One region of the Actinopolymorpha sp. B9G3 genome, then DNA from elsewhere that is predicted to be linked to it. Evidence: riboswitches for the same ligand, from Rfam matches in the RefSeq annotation. Region 1 holds a riboswitch; each other region holds the start of a gene.
The links. A riboswitch is a leader RNA that binds a small molecule or an ion and turns the genes downstream of it on or off. The one in region 1 is predicted to bind S-adenosylmethionine.
Positions count from the first base shown of each region.

Region 1 (7,298 bases):
CCCCTGCCGATGTCGATCCGGGCAACGGATACCGGCGGTACCGGGAGAGCCAGCTGTTCGCGGCCCGGCTGATCGTGCTGTTGCGGCAGCTCGACATGCCGCTGTCGACGGTGCGGGACATCCTCGCGGCGCCCGGCGCAACGGGGGCCGACGTCCTCACCGCGTACTGGGAGGCCATCGAACGCCGGCTCGCCGGTCAACGGGAACTGGCCGCACTTCTCCGCACCAGCCTGCTCGGCGGGGACGCCCGGTTCGACGGGTACGACGTGCGCGAGCGGGAGGTCCCCGATCAGCTGGTGCTCACCGAGTGCCGGCACCTGCGCCTGGAGGAGCTCGAGTCCTGGCTTACCGCGACGAAGGTCCGGCTGTCGGCGGTCGCCCAGGACAACGGCGGGATGACCGGGCCGCTCTTCGTCATCTTCCACGGCGCGGTCAACGACGACAGCGACGGACCGGTCGAGGTCTGCGTACCCGTGCGGGGGACCCTCGGACGTGACGGAGCGTTACCCGCTGATGGTCCTACCGCGCGGGAGGAGCCGGCCCACCGCGAGGCGTACGTCCGGGTGACCAAGGCGCAGTTCGACATGCCGCAGATCCTGTCCGCCTACGACGCCGTTGAACGCTGGATGACCGCGCGGAAGCGGACCTGCGCCGGGTCGCCGCGCGAGGTCTACCTTCCCGGCGTCGACGTCGCCGCGGCCGCGCCGACCGACCACGTGTGCGACGTCGCGTACCCGATCTGACCGCACCCCGCTCGAAGGGCCGCCGCTCCAGCGAGCAGCAGGAGGATCGCCAGGACGTCGATCGGACGCTGTTCGGGCTGGTTTTGGGCGGCGCTGAAGGTCCCCCGTGCGATCTGGACCAGGCGATGACCAGCGGGACGCCGACGGGTGCGCCGGCGATGCCGGTCCACCACAGCCGTTCCTACCGCGTGGGGAGTACGCCTTCGGCAACGGCATCGTTCGTACCCTCGCCAACCGCGTCGTTCGTGCCTGTGCCAACCGCGTCGTTCGTACCGTCTGACCCGTCCCGGTCGGAATGTCCTGCGTCGCGGCCGGTGGGCGCCGGTCCCTGGCCGCTGGCGTCGGGCGCCGCGTCGAGGCGGGCGAGGAACACCTCGGGTGACATCAGCCCTGGCGGACTGCCCGCGCGGGCGGCCTGGTTGGCGAGCTGGCGGGCGAGTTCGTTGGCGGGGGTGGGTACGCCGTGGAGCCGTCCGAGAAGGACGATCTCGCCGTTGAGATAGTCGGCCTCGATCGTGCGGGTGCCCCTCGCGAGGCTCTGCCACGAGGAGCTGCCGGTGCGGTCCTGGCCGTTGACCGGTTTGACCTGCAGCAGGTCGCCGCGGCGGGCCCGGTCCTCCTCGAACGACTGGTACTCGATGCCGGCCGCGTCCAGCGCCGCGAGACCCTCCGCGCGCAGTCGGTCGATCACCTCGTCGCGGCCGTCGCCTCGCGTGCACACGGCGTCGACGGCGTTGCCGAGGTTGCCGAGCAGCTTGGTGTACTTCCGCCGCATGATGTCGGGACGCGGTTCGGAGGCGAACGTCGCGGACCGGAACGCCTCCGCGACCTCACGGGCGGTGTCGTCGACACCGCTCGGGTACCTGCCGAGGTCGAGGATCCCGGTGACCGGCGTGGACGGTGCCTGGACGACCCCCGGCGTGAGGTACGTCGCGGGGAACATCACGTGGACGCCGTAGACGTTGGCGAACTGCCGCAGGACCATAGGCTCGTTCGCGACGCCGTTCTGCACGCAGAAGACCGGCGTCTGCGCGTCGGCCGCTCCAGCGAGGGCCCGGACCGCGTCCGCCGTGTCCGTACTCTTCATCGTCAGCAGCACGATGTCGCCGCGCCGCCACTCGATCTCGCTCGGGTCCCCCACCGCGGGCAGCGGCAGCGTCTCCGTGTCGTACGGCGACTCCACCCGCAGCCCGTCGTCCCGGATCGCGTCGAGGTGCGCTCCACGCGCGATCAGTACGACCTCGTGGCCCGCTCTGTGCAGTCGAGCTCCCAACACGCCGCCGATCGCCCCGGCACCGTAGATGACGAATCGCCGACCCGCCTCACCCATGTCCTGTCTCCCAAGGATTCGTCCCGCCCGAACTCCCGTCGTACGAAGGTCTATCGACTGGGCGGGGCCGCTGGCAAATGACCACGTTGAGCATGCAGGTGTGACCTGGACCGGTGTCGATGCCTGGCTGGGCGTCCGTACGCCTGCTCAGCGTGGTCATTCGCGGGCTGCCCCGAAACGCCTGCCTCCCCCGGAACGCCTGCGGCATGCGGGACGACCGGCGCCCTGTCCTGGACGACCTGCTCGCCATGCGGGAAGACCGGCGCGCTATGCGGGGACGGTGGGCAGGCCCGCGACGGCGGCTGCCACCTGGTCCGAGGCGAGTTCGTGGTCGACAAGCTCACCGGCGAGATACGTACCGTAGGCCGCGAGATCCAGGTGACCGTGCCCGCACAGTGCGGTGAGAATGACCTTCTCCTCGCCAGACTCCTTGCAGCGCAGGGCTTCGTCGATGCACGCGGCGAGGGCGTGGGTGGGCTCCGGCGCCGGCACGATCCCTTCCGTACGCGCGAACTGCACACCCGCCTCGAAGCACTCCCGCTGCGTCTTCGCCACCGCCTCGATCAAACCCAGCTCGTAGATATGGGAGAGCAGCGGCGACATGCCGTGGTAGCGCAGCCCACCGGCGTGGATCGGGTCGGGGATGAAGTCGTGGCCCAGCGTGTGCATCTTCATCAAGGGCGTCATGCCTGCCGTGTCACCGAAGTCGTACGCATAGACCCCCTTCGTCAGCGACGGGCAGCTCGCCGGCTCCACGGCGCGGATCGTGACGTCGAGCCGACCCGCCAGCTTCTCGCGGAGGAAGGGGAACGCGAGCCCGCCGAAGTTCGAGCCGCCGCCGGTGCAGCCGATGAGGACGTCCGGTGTCAACCCCACCTTGCCGAACTGCGCGACCGCCTCCTCGCCGATGATCGTCTGGTGCAGCAGCACGTGGTTGAGGACGCTGCCGAGGGAGTAGTTGGTGTCGGCGTTCGTCGCCGCGACCTCGACCGCCTCCGAGATCGCGATGCCGAGCGACCCGGGCGAGTCGGGATCCTTCTCCAGCACGGCGCGCCCGGCCGCGGTCAGGTCCGACGGCGACGGGTGGATGGTGCCGCCGAACGTCTCGATCATGATCTTGCGGTACGGCTTCTGGTCGTACGACGCGCGCACCTGCCAGACCTCGCAGGCCAGGTCGTACTGCGAGCAGGCGAACGCCAGCGCCGTGCCCCACTGGCCTGCGCCTGTCTCGGTCGTCAACCTGCGTACGCCCGCCTTGGCGTTGTAGTACGCCTGTGGCACGGCGGTGTTGGGCTTGTGGGACCCGGCGGGTGAGCCGCCTTCGTACTTGTAGAAGATCTTGGCCGGCGTGCCGAGCGCCTTCTCCAGGCGATGGGCGCGGTAGAGCGGCGACGGCCGCCACAGCCGGTAGACGTCGAGGACCTCCTCGGGAATCTCGACGTACCGCTCGGTCGTCACCTCCTGCAGGATGAGGTCCATCGGGAAGAGCGGGGCGAGGTCGTCCGGGCCAACCGGCTGGTGGGTGCCCGGGTGCAGGACCGGCGGCGGTGGGCTCGGCAGGTCAGCGAGCACGTTGTACCAGGCTCGTGGCAGCTCGGACTCGTCGAGAACAATCTTCGTCGGTGCAGGCATGCCGGTCACGGTAGCCGGGCCGCGTCGATGGGCGGAACCCCGAAGCCGTGGGTACGCCCGGTCGGTTCACCGGACGGTCAGGATGCGGACCCGCCCGAGCGAGCCCGCGGCGGTCAGTTCGACGACCCCGATCGGTCGATCGCCTGCCAGGCTGCGGATGTGGGCCTCCGACGGCTGGTCACGACCTTCGGCAAAGAGGACGTACGACTATGGGCTGCCGGAGGTCGAGCTGCAGGCTGCCCACATATTGGTACGCGCGTCCATTATTTGATACATCGAGGCGAGTTGCTACTGCCACCGGTTAACGTGTGTCGCGGTCATGAGTGCCAGCAAGGGCGCCAAGCCCTGAGAGCCCCGGCTTGCTGGCCGGCAACCCTCCAACCGCGGTGGGGTGCCCCGGGTGAGGACCAGGTGGTGCCGCCCGGCACCACAAGCGCGGGACCCGCAGCCCACAGGGTCCCCGAGACCTTGTGAGGTACGCCATGACACCAGTCGACACCGCGCCTGCGCCCTGTGCGCCGTTCGCCCCCAGCGCCACCACACTGCCGCTGAGCCCCACCCCACTGTCGTTCACCGCCACCTCGCCGCCGCCGAACACCGCTCCACCCTCGCCGAACACCGTTCCACGTGGCTCAGAAGCCGGCCTCCAGCCGCTCCTCCCGGTGGTCGGTGCCGACCTGCAGGTGCCGGTCGTCAGCGGCCAGCAGGTGCCGTACGCCCAACTCGACTATGCAGCAAGCGCGCCCTGCCTGTCCGCCGTCGCGGCCCACCTGAACGGCGTTCTCCCGTTCTACGCGAGCGTGCACCGAGGGGCGGGATACGCCTCGCAGGTGAGTACGACGCTCTACGAGACCGCGCGGGCCAAGGTCGCCGCGTTCGTGGGTGCCCGCCCGGACGACGTGGTGGTCTTCACCCGCAACACGACCGATGCGCTCACCCTGCTCGCACACTGCGTACCCACGGGCGAAGCGGTCGTCCACCTCGACATCGAACATCACGCCAACCTGCTCCCGTGGCGGCATCGCGCGAGTGGAAAGACCCGCTGCGTCCTCGCCGGCACCACGCAGCGCGCCACGCTCGTCAGCCTGCGCGCCGAACTCGCCGCCCGCCCGGCCGCACTGGTCGCGGTCACCGGCGCGTCCAACGTCACCGGCGAGCTGCTGCCGATCGCCGACATCGTGGACATCGCGCACGCTGCCGGGGCGCGGGTCGTCGTGGACGCGGCCCAACTCGCCCCGCACCGCCGGATCGACCTGGCGGCCAGCGGTGTGGACTACCTCGCGCTGTCGGGTCACAAGCTCTACGCACCGTTCGGAGCGGGTGTCCTCGTCGGACGTCGCGACTGGCTCGACGCTGCCCCGGCCTACCTTCCCGGTGGCGGCGCGGCGCGCGAGGTCGGCCTCACCCACACCGATTGGGCGCCCGCGCCCGCCCGGCACGAGGGTGGTACGCCCAACGTGCTCGGCGCGGTGGCGCTCGGCTTTGCGTGCGACGCCCTGGCCGGCCTCCCCGACGGTGCGCTCGAAACCCACGAGGAGACCCTTCGGGAACGCCTGACCGAGCGGCTGGCCAGCATTCCCGGCGTACGCCTGCATCGGATCTGGCGGGACAGCCCGAGCTCGATCGGTGTGGTGGCGTTCTCGGTGGGCGAGTTCCACCCGGGTCTCGTCGCGGCGTACGTCTCGGCCGAGCACGGCATCGGCATCCGGCATGGACGGTTCTGCGCTCACCCGCTGGTGTCCCGGCTGGGTGCGCCGGAGGGTGCGCTTCGGGCGAGCTTCGGCGTCGGGAGCACGGTGGCCGACGTCGACCGACTCGCCGATGCCGTGAGCGCGCTGGTCTCGTCGGGAACCTGCTGGTCGTACTCCGACAGCAGCGGTGCGTGGGCCCCGACACCGGACCCGCGGCCCCGTCCGTCGTGGGCCCAGCCGGAAGCGGCGGTGATCCCATGACCGGGACCCGGGTCACGAGATCTGGCTGATCAGCTGGCTGCCAGGACAGAACACCGGACTCCACGACCATGGTGAGGCTCTGGGCGCGTTCATCGTGATCGAGGGCACGCTGTCCGAGGCAACCGTCCAGCCGGCGAGCCAGGTCGGCGGCCCCGTTCGTACCGCCCGTCGTGCGTTCGCGGCGGGTTCGGTTCGTGGCTTCGGGTATGAGCACATCCACGACGTCGCCAACCTGGGTACCGTCCCCGCCATCAGTCTGCACGCCTACGCACCGGAGCTCACCGCCATGACGCAGTACGTCCTCGAAGGCCAACGACTTCGCGTCGTCTCGTCGGATCGCGCGGGAGTGGACTGGTGACCAGCACGACGCAGACCCTCCATGGCCAGCAGACCCCGCAGTCCCCTCAGTCCCCTCAGTCCCCTCAGACCCCTCAGACCCCGCAGTCCCCTCAGACCCCGCAATCCCCTCAGCCCCCACAGGGCATCGACGACCTGCTCGCCCGCGCCCGCAGCCACCTCGACCGCGTGAGTCCGGCTGAGGCGTACGAACAGGTGAAGGCCGGCGCGCTGCTCGTCGACATCCGCCCGAGCGAGCAACGGCGACGTGAGGGCCACGTCGAAGGCGCCGTCCCGAATGTGCTCGTCATCGAACGCAACGTCCTCGAATGGCGGCTCGACCCGGCATCCGTCGCTCGCGCCCCCGAAGCGACCGGCTACGACGTGGCGGTCATCGTCCTGTGCTCGCAGGGTTATGCCTCCAGTCTGGCGGCCGCGACCCTGCAGGAGTTGGGGCTGCACCGGGCGACCGACGTCGACGGCGGATTCGTGGACTGGCGAGCGGCAGGTCTGCCGCATCGGACGGAGTAGCCCCGCCCGACCACCGCTGAGGCGAAGCTATGGGACCAGGGCGCCCCTCACGCAGAGCCGCCTGGGATGAGGGGCACCTTGAGCCGAACCTTTGGGAGCAGGACGCCCCTCCATCCAGTGCCGCCTGGGTTGACGGGCACTCTCAGTCGCCGGTGGGATCGGCACGGCTGAGTCCCAGGTCCCGTTGCCACGGATCCTGGTCACGGCTCACCACGCCCGTACTCTTCCGCAACCCCAGCAGCCACTGTCCGCCGTCGGACCCGGTGAGCAGCCCCAACGCGGCGGACGGCTGGAAGTCACCCGCGTTGCCCTCGGGTGCGACACCGCAGGCACCGTCGTACTCACCGGGCGGCTTCACCCACAGCTGCAGGTCGAGCCCGTACGCACCACCGGGTCGCGGGCGGTCCCCGACCTGCTGACCAGCCGGGTTGCACCACTCCGATCCCGCCGGTGGGCGACCGTTGCGGCTGGTGTCGATGACGAACGTGGGATGGATACCGTCCGGTTCCATCCGTTCGACGACCTCCTGGCCGTACGCCACGTTGGCCTCGGTCGGCTGGTAGTTGGAGACGTTGAGCGAGAAGCCGCGCGCGTTGCCGACATGGGCCCGGCGGAGGCGCTCGGCCATGGTCGCGGAGTCGACCCAGTTGGAGTGCCCCGCGTCGATGTAGACCCACGTGTTGGGTGCGCGGTTGGCGAACTGGTCCACGGCGTACGAGATCAGCGCGAGCGCCTCGTTCCGCTGCGTGTCGGGGCGGCAGTCCAACTGTGCAA
Region 1 covers NZ_JBEEAB010000006.1:358,133-365,430, forward strand. The annotation lists gene ABNF93_RS14085 (MerR family transcriptional regulator) at 1-743, shown strand, start outside; gene ABNF93_RS14090 (ketopantoate reductase family protein) at 925-2,073, opposite strand; gene ABNF93_RS14095 (TrpB-like pyridoxal phosphate-dependent enzyme) at 2,341-3,705, opposite strand; SAM riboswitch class IV at 4,021-4,147, shown strand; gene ABNF93_RS14100 (aminotransferase class V-fold PLP-dependent enzyme) at 4,188-5,657, shown strand; gene ABNF93_RS14105 (cysteine dioxygenase) at 5,677-6,015, shown strand; gene ABNF93_RS14110 (rhodanese-like domain-containing protein) at 6,012-6,524, shown strand; gene ABNF93_RS14115 (glycoside hydrolase family 6 protein) at 6,667-7,298, opposite strand, start outside.

Region 2 (7,298 bases), on a different contig from region 1:
GGCCAGACGTACGACCACGGGTTGCCGCCCGTGTGGGGGTACTCCTCGAGGTAGAACGACGTCTGCGAGTCGTAGAAGTAGCGTTGCAGCGCGGCGTAGCTTTCCCTGGCGCGTCGCGCGTACTTCGTCAACGCCTGCGACGGCACCTGCGCCGCGTGTGCGGTCGATGCCGTCGTTGCGAGTCCCCACCCTGCGGTGGCCGCGAGACCGCCGACCAGCACGGCACGGCGTGACGGCCCTGAAAAGTGATGCTTCACGAGGTCCTCCCGGTGATTCGGCGGTCCCCGTGAGCCGCTCGGTCGACACGTTGGCGCCTGTCCTGCGTGATGGCGTTCCGAGCTCAGGCACCCGGAACGCCATCACTCACAGGGCAACCGAGACCCAAGGTGCTCTCGATATATCAACATGTCAATGAGATGACATGTCCGTTTCCGGGCGACTGCGCGGTGCGCGGTATGGTCGCGCGATGGCGCGGGCTAGACAGCCAGGACTGCTGTGACGCTTGGAAGGGTTGGCCATGCGAGACGTTCACGGTGCGGTGGTCGCAGGATAGAATGCACATGGTCGCAAGATGGTATAGATCTGCCCAGCCGCCCCTCGGGAGGACGCGTGCCCGATCCATTCCTCTACGAGCGGGTCTACGACTACGTCCTCCACCAGATCCGCACCGAGACTCTCAAGCCAGGGGAGCGGGTCCCGTCCGAGAAGGAGCTGGCGGAGCAGTTCGGCGTCAGCCGCATCACCTCCAAGCGGGCGCTTCGCATGCTCGCCGAAGCCGGTGTGGTCGACCGCAGGCGCGGCATGGGGTCGTTCGTGACCGATGACGTCGGCCGCATCGACGCCGTACGTCACGCTGGTGCTCGACCACGTGAGCGGCCACCGAGCACCGGCTGCCTCGCCCTGGTGCTTCCCGACGCCTCTGAGGCGTACGGTCTGGAACTCCTCTGTGCGATCGAGGAGCGGTGCGCAGAACTCGGCTACCACCTGGTCGTCCGGCGGACCCGGGACAGTCAGCAGGTCGAGGAGCAGGCGATCGATGCCCTCGTCGGTGGTGTCGCGGACGGACTGATCGTCTTCCCTGTCCACGGGGAGTTCTACAACGCAAGCCTAGTGCGGCTCGTGCTCGACCGCTCTCCGCTCGTCCTGGTCGACCGGTACCTTCGTGGGATCCCGGCATGCTCGGTCTTCACCGACAACGCAGCCGCGGCTCGTGCCCTCACCTCTCGCGTGCTCGACCAGGGACACGAGCAGGTCGCCTTCCTGTCCCCACCGGTCGAGAACACCTCCAGCATCGAGGAACGGATGCAGGGATACCGTGACGTCCTGCGTGAGCGCGGACATCCACCAGACGCCGAACGCTGTTTCACCGAATTCCACAGCACACTGCCGGGGTCGCGGTCAGCGGACGTGGCGAGCGCCGACCGCGAGGCTCTGCGCGCTTTCCTCAAACGCGAACCAGGCATCACCGGCTTCGTGGCCTGCGAGTACAACATCGCCGTCCTGCTGCGACAGGTTCTCGAGCACGCGGGTGAATGGGATCCCGACCGTCGGATGATCGCCTGCTTCGACTCACTGGAATCGCCGACTGATGCCGGCACCTTCGTCTACATCAAGCAGGACCAGCAGGAGATGGGCCGCCGCGCCGTCGACCTTCTCCACGCCCAGCTGGGCGGCGACGACGTGCCGCTCAGGTCTGTCGTACCGTTCACCCTTGTCGATCCGACCAGGTGAAGGCTGGGAAGAACCCCGCGACAGCAGGCGTTCGTCGGCCTGTCAGGACGGGCGGACGGAGTAGATGAGGTGCAGGACGCGATCCCCTTCGATGGTCCGCGGGTTCTCCAGCAGTTGTTGGGGCAAGGCGGAGGATCCGAAGAAGCGCTTCCCACTGCCGAGAATGACCGGTGCCACGCTGAGGTGGACCTCGTCGACCAGACCGGTTTCGAGAGCCTGGCGCCCGATGTCGCCCGAGGTCACCGACACGTCGCCGTCGGCGGCGTAGGCCTGTGCCTGCGCGATGGCGCTGGGCACACCATCGGTGACGAACGTGAACGGCGCGTCGGGGAACCCCCAGTCGGTGGGCGGCTGGTGAGTCACCACGAAGACGTGATCGCCTGCCGCGGGTACGCCGTGCCATCCGTTCGTGATGTCGAACAGGTGCCGACCGATCACCGCCGCGCGGACATTGCCCGAGGTCGAACGAATGTACTCGGCGCTGGCGGCGCTCACGTGGAAAACCCGGTCCGGATCTCCCAGGGTTGTCGCCACGTCGCCGTTTCCGTACCACTCGAACAGTGGGCCCACATTGTCGTTCTGGTCCGCGATGAACCCGTCGACGGACACCGTGGCCCCCCGATCACCTTGCCCATGATCGGGACCTCCTCAGTCATCCTCATTCGTTTGCCGAACCGCCGATTCCGCGGGTGACGCAGGTGCAGACCACGATCGTGGCGCGGATTCATCGGTGTTCGCGGCAGTTCGCCGGTTCGGTGGCGGCCGACGTTGACCGCCGTCCTACGCCGAGGCATGATCCCCTCACCGAGGTTCATCCAGAGGATCCCAGGGACCTGGCCCAGCGACGGTCCGGCAACCTGCCCTACGGCAAGGTGCCAATGCCAGGAACGATGAGGAGGCGCTCATGAGCGCATGGCTCGATGTGCCCGTACTCCATGGATCGCTCGTTCGGCTGGAGCCACTGGCGATGGCTCACGCGTCGGATCTGGCGCGGTCCGCGGAGGAAGATCGCCGCACCTACGGCTTCACCGTGGTTCCCCGCGGTGCCGAGGTGAAGGAGTACCTGGCGACCCAGTTCGCTCGCAGGAGCGAGGGACTCACGCCCTTCGCGCAGGTCCGGCAGCGGGACGGTATGGCCGTGGGTTGCACAGCCCTCTGGAACCCGCGAACGTGGCCGGACCGGCAGGATCTGCGCGCCATCGAAATCGGCTGGACCTGGCTTGCGGCGTCGGCGCAGGGCACGGGGATCAATGCCGAGGCAAAGCTGCTGCTCTTCACGTATGCGTTCGAGACGTTGGGGGTGGCCCGTGTCGACCTCAAGACGGACGCCCGCAACGAACGTTCGCGCCGGGCGATCGAGGGCCTCGGGGCGCGCTTCGAGGGGGTGTTGCGCAGTTGGTCGGCCTCGTGGGCGCCTGGTGAGGCGGGGGCGTTGCGCGACTCGGCCATGTTCTCTGTCGTCGCGACCGAATGGCCGTCCGTCAAGTCGGCACTCGGCGCGCGGATCGGGGGCCTGAGCATTCGATAGGGCCTGGACGCGAGCCTTGACGTCTATGCGGAGTACGGCGCGACCTCTCCGCGAGGGATTTCCCGGATACACGCTGGATCTCGCTGCCGCCTGATTCCTCACGACTTGACGCATGCCGATATGGGCATATGATGGCGGACATGGCACGAGCCGCGACGACGTCGGACGTCTTCAACGCGATCGCCGAGCCGCGGCGCCGGGAGATCCTGGTGCTGCTGCGGGCGGGTGAGCGGCCGGTGACCGAGTTGGCCCGGGAGTTGGGGATGACCCAGCCGCGCGCGTCCAAACACCTGCGGGTGCTCCGGGAGGTCGGGCTGGTGCGGGACCGCAAGGCAGGCAAGCAGCGCCTGTACGGCCTTGACGCCCGCGGGCTGCGACCTGTCCACGAGTGGACCGGTGGGTTCGAGCGGTTCTGGAGCGAGAGCTTCGACCGGCTGGACGCGTACGTGCAGGACCTGAAGCAGGCCCGTCTAGAGCAGGCAGGGCAGGAGGAGTAGCTGATGAGCGCGACGGGACGAGGAGGGCCGGCGCAGTCCGCGACGGCTGACCGGGAGATCGTGATCTCCCGGGTCATCGACGCCCCGCGGGAGCTGGTGTTCGAGGCGTTCACCGAGGTGCGGCACCTGTCGCGGTGGTGGGGGCCGGAGGGGTTCACCACGACCACACGGTCGTTCGAGTTCGGCGTCGGCGGGGAGTGGGACTTCGTGATGCACGGGCCGGACGGTACGGACTACACCGAGTGGATCTCCTGGACCGAGATCGCCCCGCCGGAACGGATCGCGCTGCTGCACGGTGAGTCCCGCGGCGACCCGAACGCCTTCGAGTCGGTCCTGACGTTCGAGCCCGACGGTGCGGCGACCCGGATCGAGATGCGCACGGTGTTCCCCAGCAAGGAACGGCGCGACGAGGCGGTCGAGAAGTACCACGCGATCGAAGCCGGCCAGCAGACCCTGAGCAAGCTGGCGGCCTACGTCACCGAGATTGCTCGGTTGGGAGCGGAGGACTGATGGCCGGAAAGGTGTTCTTCAGCGTGTCGATGTCGCTGGACGGTTTCATCGCGCCCGAGTCCCTCGGGGACTTGATGGGGCAGCAGTGGGTGGAACTGCAGCGGTGGGTCTTCCCGCTGCGGTTCTTCCGGGAGAACCTGAAGCTCGGCGGGGGCGGCGAGGAAGGGCGCGACAACGAGATCGTGCGGGAGACGTATCTGCGCACCGGCGCGAGCGTCATGGGCAAGCGCATGTTCGACGCCGGCGAGCAGATGTGGCCGGAGGAGGCGCCGTTCCACACCCCGGTGTTCGTCGTGACGCACGAGAAGCGTGACCCCTGGGAGCGGCCGGGCGGGACCACCTTCCAGTTCGTCAACGACGGCATCGAGGCCGCGCTCGACCAGGCCCGCGAGGCCGCCGGCGACCGAGATGTCCGCATCGCGGGGGGCGGCGCGACGATCCTGGAGTACGTGAACGCCGGCCTGATCGACGAGTTCTCGATCGCGCTGTCGCCCGTGCTGTTCGGCTCCGGAATCCGCCTGTTCGAGGGCGTGGACGCGGGCCGCGTGGCGCTGGAGCCGATCCGCGCGGAGCCCTCCCCGAGGGTGACGCACCTGACCTACGCCGTCCGGCAGCGGTAGGCGCACGGCGGACGACACAGGGCGGACGACACACGGCAGACGGCGGACGGGCGGACGGGCGGACGCGAAGGAACACCCACGCGGGCCCCGAATCGTGAGCCGCGTCAGGGATCAACTGACGGTTGGTCCACGAACCCGCCCGCCGCCTCAGCGATAGTCATGTGCGAGAAGGCCGTAGATCGCACCGTCGTGAAAGGTGCCGTCCTCCTCCAGGGAGTACGCCCGCCGAATGCCTTCTCGCTGAAATCCCAGTCGCTTGAGCAGGCGTACCGACTCGTGGTTGTCGGCGATCGTCTCCGCCTCGACGCGGTTGAGGTCCATGCGGGTGAACCCGAACCGGAGGATGGCCTCGAGGGTTCAGTCGCGATCCCGCGGCCCCAGTAATCGCGCCGGAGGTCATAACCGATGTCGGCGCGGCGATGGAATCTCTCCCAGGAGTTGAATCCGAAGAGACCGATGGCGCGACCATCGCCGCGATGCGTGACCGCCCAGGAGATCCCCCTCTGCGCGGAGTAGTCCCGGCGAATCTCGTCGATCAGGTGGGCAGCTTCGGTCACGTCCCGCATCGGCGCGGAGTTGTACTTCTGCACCTCGGGGTCGCTGCGCCAGACGAACAGGTCGGCAGCGTCGGCAGCTTCCCACTCCCGCAGCACCGTCCGCTCGGTCGAAAGGTGCGGAAATGTCGAGAAGTCGAAAATGGCCGTCACGCCGGCACGCCTCCTGCTGTATCTGAGGCAGATCAGTCTAGGGCCGCGGCCGCACTTGTCCTGGTGGGCGTTTCCTGGCGGTCGGGCGATCGGCGATCACCACGGATTGTTCGCGTGGGTGAGGGTTTCCCAGGCGAGGAAGTAGTTGGCCCCGGTCGGCCTGACGCCCGGCGTCTCGAGAAGTCGTTCCGTCCGCTTGAGCCTGACGCCGTACCGGTTGTGGTAGTGGTTGAACGCCACCTCCAGGGTCGGGCCGAGGGTGCGCTCCTTCGTTCCACCACACAGCCAGTCCGGAGGATCGGCGCCGAGGTCGTACTTCGCGTGGAACTCCAGCGCCTTGGTGACGCGTTCGCCCACTTCGGAGTAGAGCTGGAGCCCCTGGAGTCGGGCTGTCTCCGCCACGTGTGCCGTCGCGTCGATTCCCCAACCCACATAGCCGAAGTTCCGGCAGGTCTCCTGCGAGAGGCCGTCGACGAACGTCGTCTGGCCGTGCCAGTAGTCGATCAGCTCCTCCGGCGTGTCCTTCCCGCCGTCCGGTGGCGGATGGGGCAGTGGTCCGTCGGACTCGAGGTAGAAGTATGCGGGCACCCGGCGTTGCCAGATCCCGATCGCGTGGTCGAAGGACTCGCGGTCGTCGAGGAACACCGATATTCCGACGGCCGCGTCCATCATGATGAGTTCCCAGTTGCCGTTGTGTCCTGGTCGGCGGTCGAACACCTGCGGCAGGTGAACCTCGCGCAGCATCGTGGCAAAGCGTTCCACCCGGTCGGCCGGCCAGCCGTCGTAGGTGTGCCGCATCAGCTCACCCGCCCGCGCGAACGACGCACCCGACCACCCGGCCTGCAACGGTGCGTTGCTGTTGGTGTGTCCGGTCAGCGTCGCCGACCAGGCGTCCAGGATCTCTGTCGCCTTGCGGGCGTGGGCTTCCTCGCCGGTGAGGTTCCAAAGGAGCGCGTGCGTGTAGGCCGCGAGGGCATCTTCACGCTCGTCCGTGCAACCGTGGTTGGGATTCGAGTTCGACCCGCACTCGACGACCACCCACGGCTTCGGCTCCCGCGTGAGGGAGGCGAGCGCGCTCGACCGCATGGCGGCGAACGCCGTCGCCCACGGCTCGGCCCCCGAAGCCACCTTCTGCCGAACGAACTCCAGCTGCCCTGCACTCACCAGGACACCAGGATGCCGAAAGTCCGAACCCGCTGTCTGCTGGGTGTCGGCCCCCGCGGGCGTGGTTGCCGCCCGAGTTGGCTCACCGTGGGAAGGAGCGCCGAAGGTCAGCATTCCCGCACATGTCAGGGCGGCGACCGCCGCCAGTCTCCGTGATGCCCGCATCCGCCACTCCTCTTTTTCCGTACGCCGGTACTCAGGGATCGTCGGGTCCGCCGCACGGGCGGACCTGGGGTGCGCTGCTATTCGATGAAGTACTGCTCCGGACTGGTCGGCCCTGGCGTGGGGTAGAGGTACGCCTCGGGCATCGTCTTCGGCACATTGTGGAAGTTGTTCGCGACGATTCCGTAGCCACTGGTGGGCAGGACGGTGCCGATGGCCCAGAACTCCTCCTTGGCGATCTGCAGGATCTGCCGCATGAGGTTGGCCTGTTCGCCCTTGTCGGTCGTACGCCGGACCTCGCCGTAGAGCTCCATCTGCCGCTTCGCGGCCGGCGGAGGCTCCTGGCCCTCGCGGCCGCCGGAGGTGAACCACAGCGCCC
Region 2 covers NZ_JBEEAB010000008.1:101,987-109,284, reverse strand. The annotation lists gene ABNF93_RS16095 (glycoside hydrolase family 76 protein) at 1-257, opposite strand, end outside; gene ABNF93_RS16090 (GntR family transcriptional regulator) at 610-1,731, shown strand; gene ABNF93_RS16085 (dihydrofolate reductase family protein) at 1,774-2,340, opposite strand; SAM riboswitch class I at 2,540-2,628, shown strand; gene ABNF93_RS16080 (GNAT family N-acetyltransferase) at 2,636-3,259, shown strand; gene ABNF93_RS16075 (ArsR/SmtB family transcription factor) at 3,400-3,756, shown strand; gene ABNF93_RS16070 (SRPBCC family protein) at 3,760-4,266, shown strand; gene ABNF93_RS16065 (dihydrofolate reductase family protein) at 4,266-4,886, shown strand; gene ABNF93_RS16060 (GNAT family N-acetyltransferase) at 5,034-5,207, opposite strand; partial or broken gene ABNF93_RS16055 (GNAT family N-acetyltransferase) at 5,303-5,539, opposite strand; gene ABNF93_RS16050 (alginate lyase family protein) at 5,690-6,922, opposite strand; gene ABNF93_RS16045 (ABC transporter substrate-binding protein) at 7,000-7,298, opposite strand, start outside.
Region 2: another riboswitch for S-adenosylmethionine. It lies ahead of ABNF93_RS16080 (GNAT family N-acetyltransferase); the one in region 1 lies ahead of ABNF93_RS14100 (aminotransferase class V-fold PLP-dependent enzyme).

Region 3 (7,298 bases), on a different contig from region 1:
ACGACGACCGGCGTCCACTTCTCCCTGATCTCTCGAGTGAACAGCTCCGACACCACCTGCGCCCGGGCGGGCAACCGCGCAAAGAGCGTCCCCGCGCCTTCGAGGCGGGTCCGGGCGATCACTTTGCCGTCGCGTTCCATCTCCTCGCCGAAGACGACCGCCGTGATGATGAGCCAGAGCAGGGGGAGCAGAACGCCGTCGGCCACGACGCCGCCGAACTGGTCGGTCAACGTCGCCCACGTGGCCCCGATCCACTCGAACGGCGAGACCGGCAGCCAGCCGTCCAGCATCGAGAACACCGCACCGACCGCGTCGCGGGTATCGACCCACACGACCCGGCTGGTCAACCAGTCGATCCCCTGCCCGATCACGATGGAGACCGAGATGACGGCGAAGAACATCCAGTTCGCCTCGAACAGCGCCACGCCGACGCCCAGCAGTCGGCCACCCCGACGGTTGTAGACGAACTCGAGAATCGCGCGGATGACCCAACTGCCGATCGCGACCGCGAGCGGGATCGGAGTGACGGTAGTGAGGACGCCGAGAACGCCGATCCCCCCGGTGATGTCCTGGTTGAGAACCTGCACCCCCCACTCGCGTACCTCGTCGGTGAAGAGTCCCCAGGCGCCGTAGAAGATCAGGAACGGAAGAATCGCCTCGGCGATCTCGTCGACCATGCGGGACTTCGCCGGCTCCTGGGCTGGCAGTGCGCCTGGAACGCCCGCCGCATGACCGCGTCGCCGGCCGCCGAACGGGACGAGCCCTGGTCTTACGGCATGGAACATCATGATCGTCGAGGCGAGCAGGACGAGTACGCCGATCGACAGGCCGGCGAAACCCAGCCACTGGTTGCGGTGCGCGAGCCACGCCGATCCGCGCAGGACCAGGTTGTGTGCGAGGTAGCCCGCGACGAACCACACCAGCATCGGCGCCCAGTAACCGGCGAGCAGACCAGCCGCGCGGGCGGGCAACCGGAGGGCGTCAGGTGATGAGGGTCGCGGTCGTGCGAGGGTGGGTTCCTGTCCTGGTGGCTCGGACAGACTCGGCGGCTGAGCCGGCGGGGGACCCGGTGGATCAGCCGGTGGGTGACTCGGTGGATCAGCCGGTGGGTGACCCGGTCGTGCGGGTCCCACGGGAGGTTGTGTCGGTGCGGGTGTGCTCCACGGCTGCATCGGTGGCGGCGCGGGCGTGGGCACGCGCCGGATCGTACCCGGCCGTCCTGTAAAGCGAGCTTGACACCCCGGGAGTGTGTAAAGCATGCTTGACAGCGTGCGGAACGACGTCAGGGCACTCCGCCTCGCCAAAGGGCTATCCCAGGGGGACCTGGGCGAGGTGCTCGAGGTTTCCAGGCAAACGGTCAACGCGATCGAGACCGGTCGCTACAGTCCTTCGCTGCCGTTGGCGATCCGGCTCGCCCGGTTCTTCGGGCGTACGGTCGAGGAGGTATTCCATGTCGACGACGAATGACCGCGGCCGCAGCCGCCCGGGTCGGCGAATCTCCAAGCCCGCTTTGGTTCTGGGCCTGGTCCTGGGCATCGCGATGGGTGTCGCGGCGATCGTGAGTGACCGGCTCTGGCTGGGGCTGGCGATGATCGCTCTCATGGTTGTGCTCGTGCTCTTCCTGGTGTTCGGGTCGCGCCTGAGTGACACGGTCGCACTCCTTGGCGACGACACGCACGAGGAACGGCATGTGCAGATCCATCAACGCGCGGCCCTTCACACGTTGAACATTCTCGCCCTCGTGATCGTGGGCGGTGCGGTCGTCGACATCGCTCGTGGCGGTCACGGTGACCCCTGGGCGTTCCTGGGGTTCGTCGCGGGCGTCACCTACGTCGTCTCGCTCCTGGTGCTCAACCGTCGCACCTGAGCGCCGAACCGGTCGCGGCGACCATCGTCGACGACCGCTACGTCCGGCGCCGATCACCACCAATCAGCCTTGTTTCTTTGGGGGTTTGACGCATGCTGCCCGAAATCATGTCCGTACGCCGGCTGCTGGTCGCCGTGCTCGCGCCGCCCTTGATCGTCGCTGGTGCGTCCTCCCCAGGCGCTCCGGCTCCACCCGCAGAGGCCGCGGCTCTACCCGCAGAGGCCGCGGCACCTCCCGCAGAAGACGCGGCTCCTCCCGCGGAGGCGGCCGCCGCCTCCCATCCGGATAGTGCTTCCGGTCCAGGTGCCCCGGCCCGCACCGCCGCGGCTCACGTCCAAACGACCACGACCCGGCTGGAACGCCTTGCGGAGAAGGTGATCGAGACCGGTACGCCAGGGGTCGCCCTCGCCACCATCACCGGCGACGGTGCGACCACGGCCATCGCGCGCGGTGTGGCCGACCGTCGCACCAACCGGCCGGCCCGCCCCGACGACCGCTACCGCATCGGCAGCATCACCAAGACGATGACCGCCGTCGTCGTCCTCCAACTCGTGGCCGAAGGAAAGATCGGTCTGGACGATCGAGTCGTCCGCTGGATGCCGGGCCTGGGCCTCGACGAGCGGATCACCGTACGCCACCTCCTGCAGCACACCAGCGGGTTCCACACCGACACCATGCTGGCGTCCCCACCCTGGTCCTACGACCGCAACCGCTTCCACTACTTCAGCTACCGCGACCTGGTGAGGATCGCCCTCACCAACCCCGAGCCGCGCCGAACCCCTGGTACGCACCACGAGTACTCCAACACCAACTACGTCCTCGCCGGCATGCTGATCGAGGAGGTCACGGCCCGGCCGGTGGGTGTCGAGTTCGCGCGCCGCATCTTCGGGCCGCTTGGCATGAGGGACACGTCCTACCCGGTGGCGAACCCGGTGATCGCCGGCCGGCACCTGCGTGGGTACCTGCAGGACGGGCCGGACAAGCCGTTGTACGACACGACGACGTACTCCATGAGCTGGTTGCGGACTGCCGGTGGCGTGGTGTCCACGACGCGAGACGAGCTGACGTTCCTGCGGGCGTTGTTCTCCGGGAGACTGCTGCCGAAGCCGCTCTTCGACGAGATGAGGAACGTCGGCGAGTTCGGCTACGGGCTCGGCATCTATCCCGTGGAGGTGCCGTGCGTGCCGGGCGGTGTCGCATGGGGCCACAACGGCCAGGTGTTCGGCTACTACAGCGCCGTCTTCACCACCCCGGACGGATCCCGCCAGGCCGCGGTCGGCGCCAACGCGTGGATCATGACGGAGGACGGGACGCTGAACCCCACCGCCGAGCAGGTCGCGGCCGCCGCACTCTGCGACTAGCCCGGGCCGTTCGGCGATCCTTAGCCCCGGATCCACCGACGAATTGAGGATCCGGGGCTAAGGTCTAGCGCTTCAGCTGCGCGAGCTCCCCCAGGCCGAGCTGCTGCGAGAGCATCCGGTAGGGGTACATCTCCGGCGGTGGCGTGTGCGCGGCCAGCCGCGCCTGCTCTTCTTCGGTGAGCGTGACGTCTATCGTTCCGAGCAGGTCATCGAGCTGTTCGAATGTGCGGGGGCCAACGATCGGCGCGACCACGCCTTCGACCCCGAGGAGCCAGGCGAGCGCGACCTGCGCGATCGTCGCACCCTTGTTGCGCGCGATCGCATCCGCCTCATCGACCACGCGGAAGTTGCGCTCGATCGCGCGGCGGTGGCGCGCCTCCTCGAGGTTGTCGCCCGCGCCGGCCATCCGCGAGTCCTCTGGGGGCTCGGTGTCGCGCGAGTACTTTCCGGTCAGGAAGCCGGCCCCTAGCGGCCCCCACGGAATCACGCCAATGCCGGCGGCGCGGCAGAACGGCAGGACCTCCACCTCGATCGAGCGCTCCACGAGCGAGTACTGCGGCTGCAGGGAGACGAACGACGCCCAGCCGTTGCGGTCCTGCAGCCCGACCGCCCAGGCGAGCAGCCACGCCGGGAAGTTCGAGGCGCCAAGCGCGCGCACTTTACCGGCGCGCACAAGCCCGTCGAGGGCCTCCAGCGAGTCCTCGAGCGGCGTGTCGGGGTCCGGTGCATGGACCTGGTAGAGGTCGATCACGTCGATGCCCAGGCGCCTCAGGCTCGCGTCGCACGCCGCGCGCACGCGGTCAGGGGCGAGGCCCTTCCCGGGCGGGTCGGAGACGGGCATGCGGACCTTCGTGGCCACGACGACCTCGTCGCGGTGCGAGGCCAGCCACGGCGCAAGCGTGCGCTCGGACTCCCCGTCGCCGTAGACGTCCGCGGTGTCGAGGAAGTTGCCGCCGGCCTCGAGGTAGCGGTCCAGCATCCGGTGCGACTCGTCGCGCGGCGTCTTGCCGCCCATGAGCATCGTGCCGAGGCAGAGCCGGGTCACCTGGAGCGGGCCAAGTTTCCTGGTGTCCATTGGGCGTATCGCCTTCACCGTTGTCATGCAGGAGAGGCTATGAGCCAGCGATTGATGCGTCCAATGCCCAAATCGTTGTGCTCTCATATCATCTTGCGCATGATATCGAGTTCGCAGCGCCAGCTGCGCGCCCTGTTGATGGTCGCGGATGAGCTGCATGTGGGTCGTGCGGCCGAGCGGCTCGGCGTCACCCAACCCTCGCTTAGCCGGCAGATCGCCGCCATGGAGAAGGACCTCGGTGTCCCTCTCTTTTCGCGTGCACGAAGGCGGTTCGTCCTGACTCCGGCTGGCGAGGTCGTGGTCGCCGGGGCCCGCGAGATCCTTGCCCGTAGCGACGAAGTCGTACGCGACGCCAAACGCGCGCACGCTGGCGAGGTTGGCTCCCTACGGCTGGGATTCGTCCAGTCGGCAACCTACGATGCGATTCCGCGACTCGTCAGTACCTTCCGTGCTGCATATCCGGACGTCGTCGTCAACGCCCGCACGATGACGACGTTGGAACAGAGCGTGGCCCTACGCAGCGGTCATCTCGATGTCGGCCTGCTCCGGCCCGTCATGGCGCTGCACGGGCTGACGAAGAAGGTGATCTCGCGCGACGCGCTCGTGGCAGCCCTGCCGGCGACCCACCGGCTCGTGGGATACGAACGTATTCCCCTCGCCGCACTGGCCGACGAGTCATTCGTGTTCTTCATCAGAGATTCCGGGCCGATCGTCCATGACACGATCATCGGTTACTGTCTGGCCGCAGGGTTCAGCCCGCGGATCGTGCAGGAGGCTCAGGTGCAGACCATCCCCGCACTCGTCGCCGCCGACCTGGGCGTCTCGCTTCTCATCTCTCCAACACCACCGCACGATGCGAGTCAGGTGGTCTACCGCCCGATCCAGGACGACCTTCCACTATGGGACATGGCGCTGGCCTGGTCGGCGAGCAACCAGTCGCCGACCTTGGCCAGATTCCTTGCCGTCGCCGAGAATGCCTCGTCAATGGCGACGGGCGACGCCAGCCGGTGAGACGTCCGATGAGCCAGCGATCGACACATCGGCGCCGGCGGGACCGCCGACAGCACCCAGGCCGCGTCCGCAAGAACGCCCAGTCCGCCCGGACCAGCGGCTTGGCGGCAGTCAGGCCACGGATGGTCTTCAGCGCGTCGCTGACCAGCCGCTTCGCGCCGCGTGGTGAGCCAGTCGAGCCCTTGCGCAGCCGCTGCGCCACGACCACCGGCGCGCCGGTCGCGGCAATCACCGTAGCCAGCAACGCATTCAGCCCGCGCACACAGGAAGAACCCCAACGTCGACGGCGTGTACGCCCGGTCGAAGACCCGAGGGACGCTTGCCGCCATGCCGCAACAGGTCCACGCCACTCTCATCCCACCCAATTCGTCGGTGGGTCCGGGCTTAGCGACCCTTGGCGACCTTCGCCGAATCGCCAGGCAAATGACCACGCTGGGTAGGCCCCCGGAACCCGACACATGCGTGGACGCATGGCGGGGGTCCTGTCGCCTACCCAGCGTGGTCATTTGCGGCTCCTCACGGCGCGGGACCGACCGCCACCGTCCCGATGGTGGACAACCGTCTCGAATACTGGTCCTGCCGGACGATCTCGGAGACGGGTCAGTTACGCTCGCCGACAACAACTCAACAAGGAATCTCATCCAGAGGGGCAGAGGGACCGGCCCGACGAAGCCCCGGCAACCGGCCGACCGCCGACGCGTGTGTCTCGCGTGCATCAGAGGCCCCGCGGCGGACACGGTGCCAAGTCCGGCTCACGACGACCCGACCAGGAGATCCCTGGGCCGGCTCGGACGCTTGAGGAAGATGAGGAAGGAAGGCCTCTCATGACGACCACGTACGCCGGCGCCGACACGACGGGCGCCGCGCAGACCCCCCGCCCCGGTGCGTTCGGCAACGCCACGAGTCTGCGATGTCGCGAGTGTGGCGCGACCACCGAACTCGGCGCGCAGTACGCCTGTACCGAATGCTTCGGCCCCCTCGAGGTGGCCTACGACTACCCGCAGATCACCCGCGACGACCTCGCCGCGGGGCCGGCCAACATCTGGCGCTACCAGGCGCTCCTGCCGGTGCCCACCGACGTCGCGTCGTTCCCCAACACCGAACCCGGCCTCACCCCGCTCGTCCGTGCCGACCGCCTGGCCGCCGCCCTCGGTGTCAGGACCCTGTGGATCAAGAACGACGCGGCCAACCCGACCCACTCGTTCAAGGATCGCGTGGTGGCGGTCGCACTCAGCGCGGCCCGCGAGCTGGGCTTCCAGGTGCTGGCGTGCCCGTCGACCGGCAACCTCGCCAATGCCGTCGCCGCGGCCGCTGCCCGGGCGGGCATCCGCAGCGTCGTCATGGTCCCGCACAACCTCGAACAGCAGAAGATCCTCACGACCGCCGTCTACGGCGGCACCCTGGTCGCTGTCGAAGGCACCTACGACGACGTCAACCGGCTCGCCAGCGAGATCGCCGGTGAGGAAGAGAGCTGGGCGTTCGTCAACGTCAACGTCCGGCCCTACTACGCCGAGGGTTCCAAGACGCTGGGCTTCGAGATCGCCGAACAGCTCGGTTGGCGGCTGCCCCAGCAGGTCGTCGTCCCGATCGCGTCCGGTGCGCAGCTGGTGAAGGTCGACAAGGGACTGCGGGAGTTCGTCGACCTCGGGCTGATCGAGGATGCGCCGTACAAGATCTTCGGCGCGCAGGCGACCGGTTGCGCGCCGGTGTCGGCGGCGTTCAAGGCGGGCCACGACGTGGTGGCGCCGGTACGTCCGGACACCATCGCCAAGTCGCTCGCGATCGGCAACCCTGCCGACGGACCGTACGTGCTCGATGTCTGCCGACGCACGGGCGGTGTCGTCGAGGACGTCAGTGACGACGAGGTGGTCGAGGGCATCGCGCTGCTCGCGCGCACGGAGGGGATCTTCGGCGAGACCGCCGGCGGCGTCACCGTCGCGACGCTGAAGAAGCTGATCGACACCGGGCAACTCGACCCTGACGC
Region 3 covers NZ_JBEEAB010000011.1:210,063-217,360, reverse strand. The annotation lists gene ABNF93_RS20365 (hypothetical protein) at 1-971, opposite strand, end outside; gene ABNF93_RS20360 (helix-turn-helix transcriptional regulator) at 1,270-1,467, shown strand; gene ABNF93_RS20355 (DUF2178 domain-containing protein) at 1,451-1,867, shown strand; gene ABNF93_RS20350 (serine hydrolase domain-containing protein) at 1,960-3,228, shown strand; gene ABNF93_RS20345 (aldo/keto reductase) at 3,293-4,330, opposite strand; gene ABNF93_RS20340 (LysR family transcriptional regulator) at 4,403-5,314, shown strand; partial or broken gene ABNF93_RS20335 (IS1380 family transposase) at 5,388-5,591, opposite strand; SAM riboswitch class I at 5,949-6,125, shown strand; gene thrC (threonine synthase) at 6,139-7,298, shown strand, end outside.
Region 3: another riboswitch for S-adenosylmethionine. It lies ahead of thrC (threonine synthase); the one in region 1 lies ahead of ABNF93_RS14100 (aminotransferase class V-fold PLP-dependent enzyme).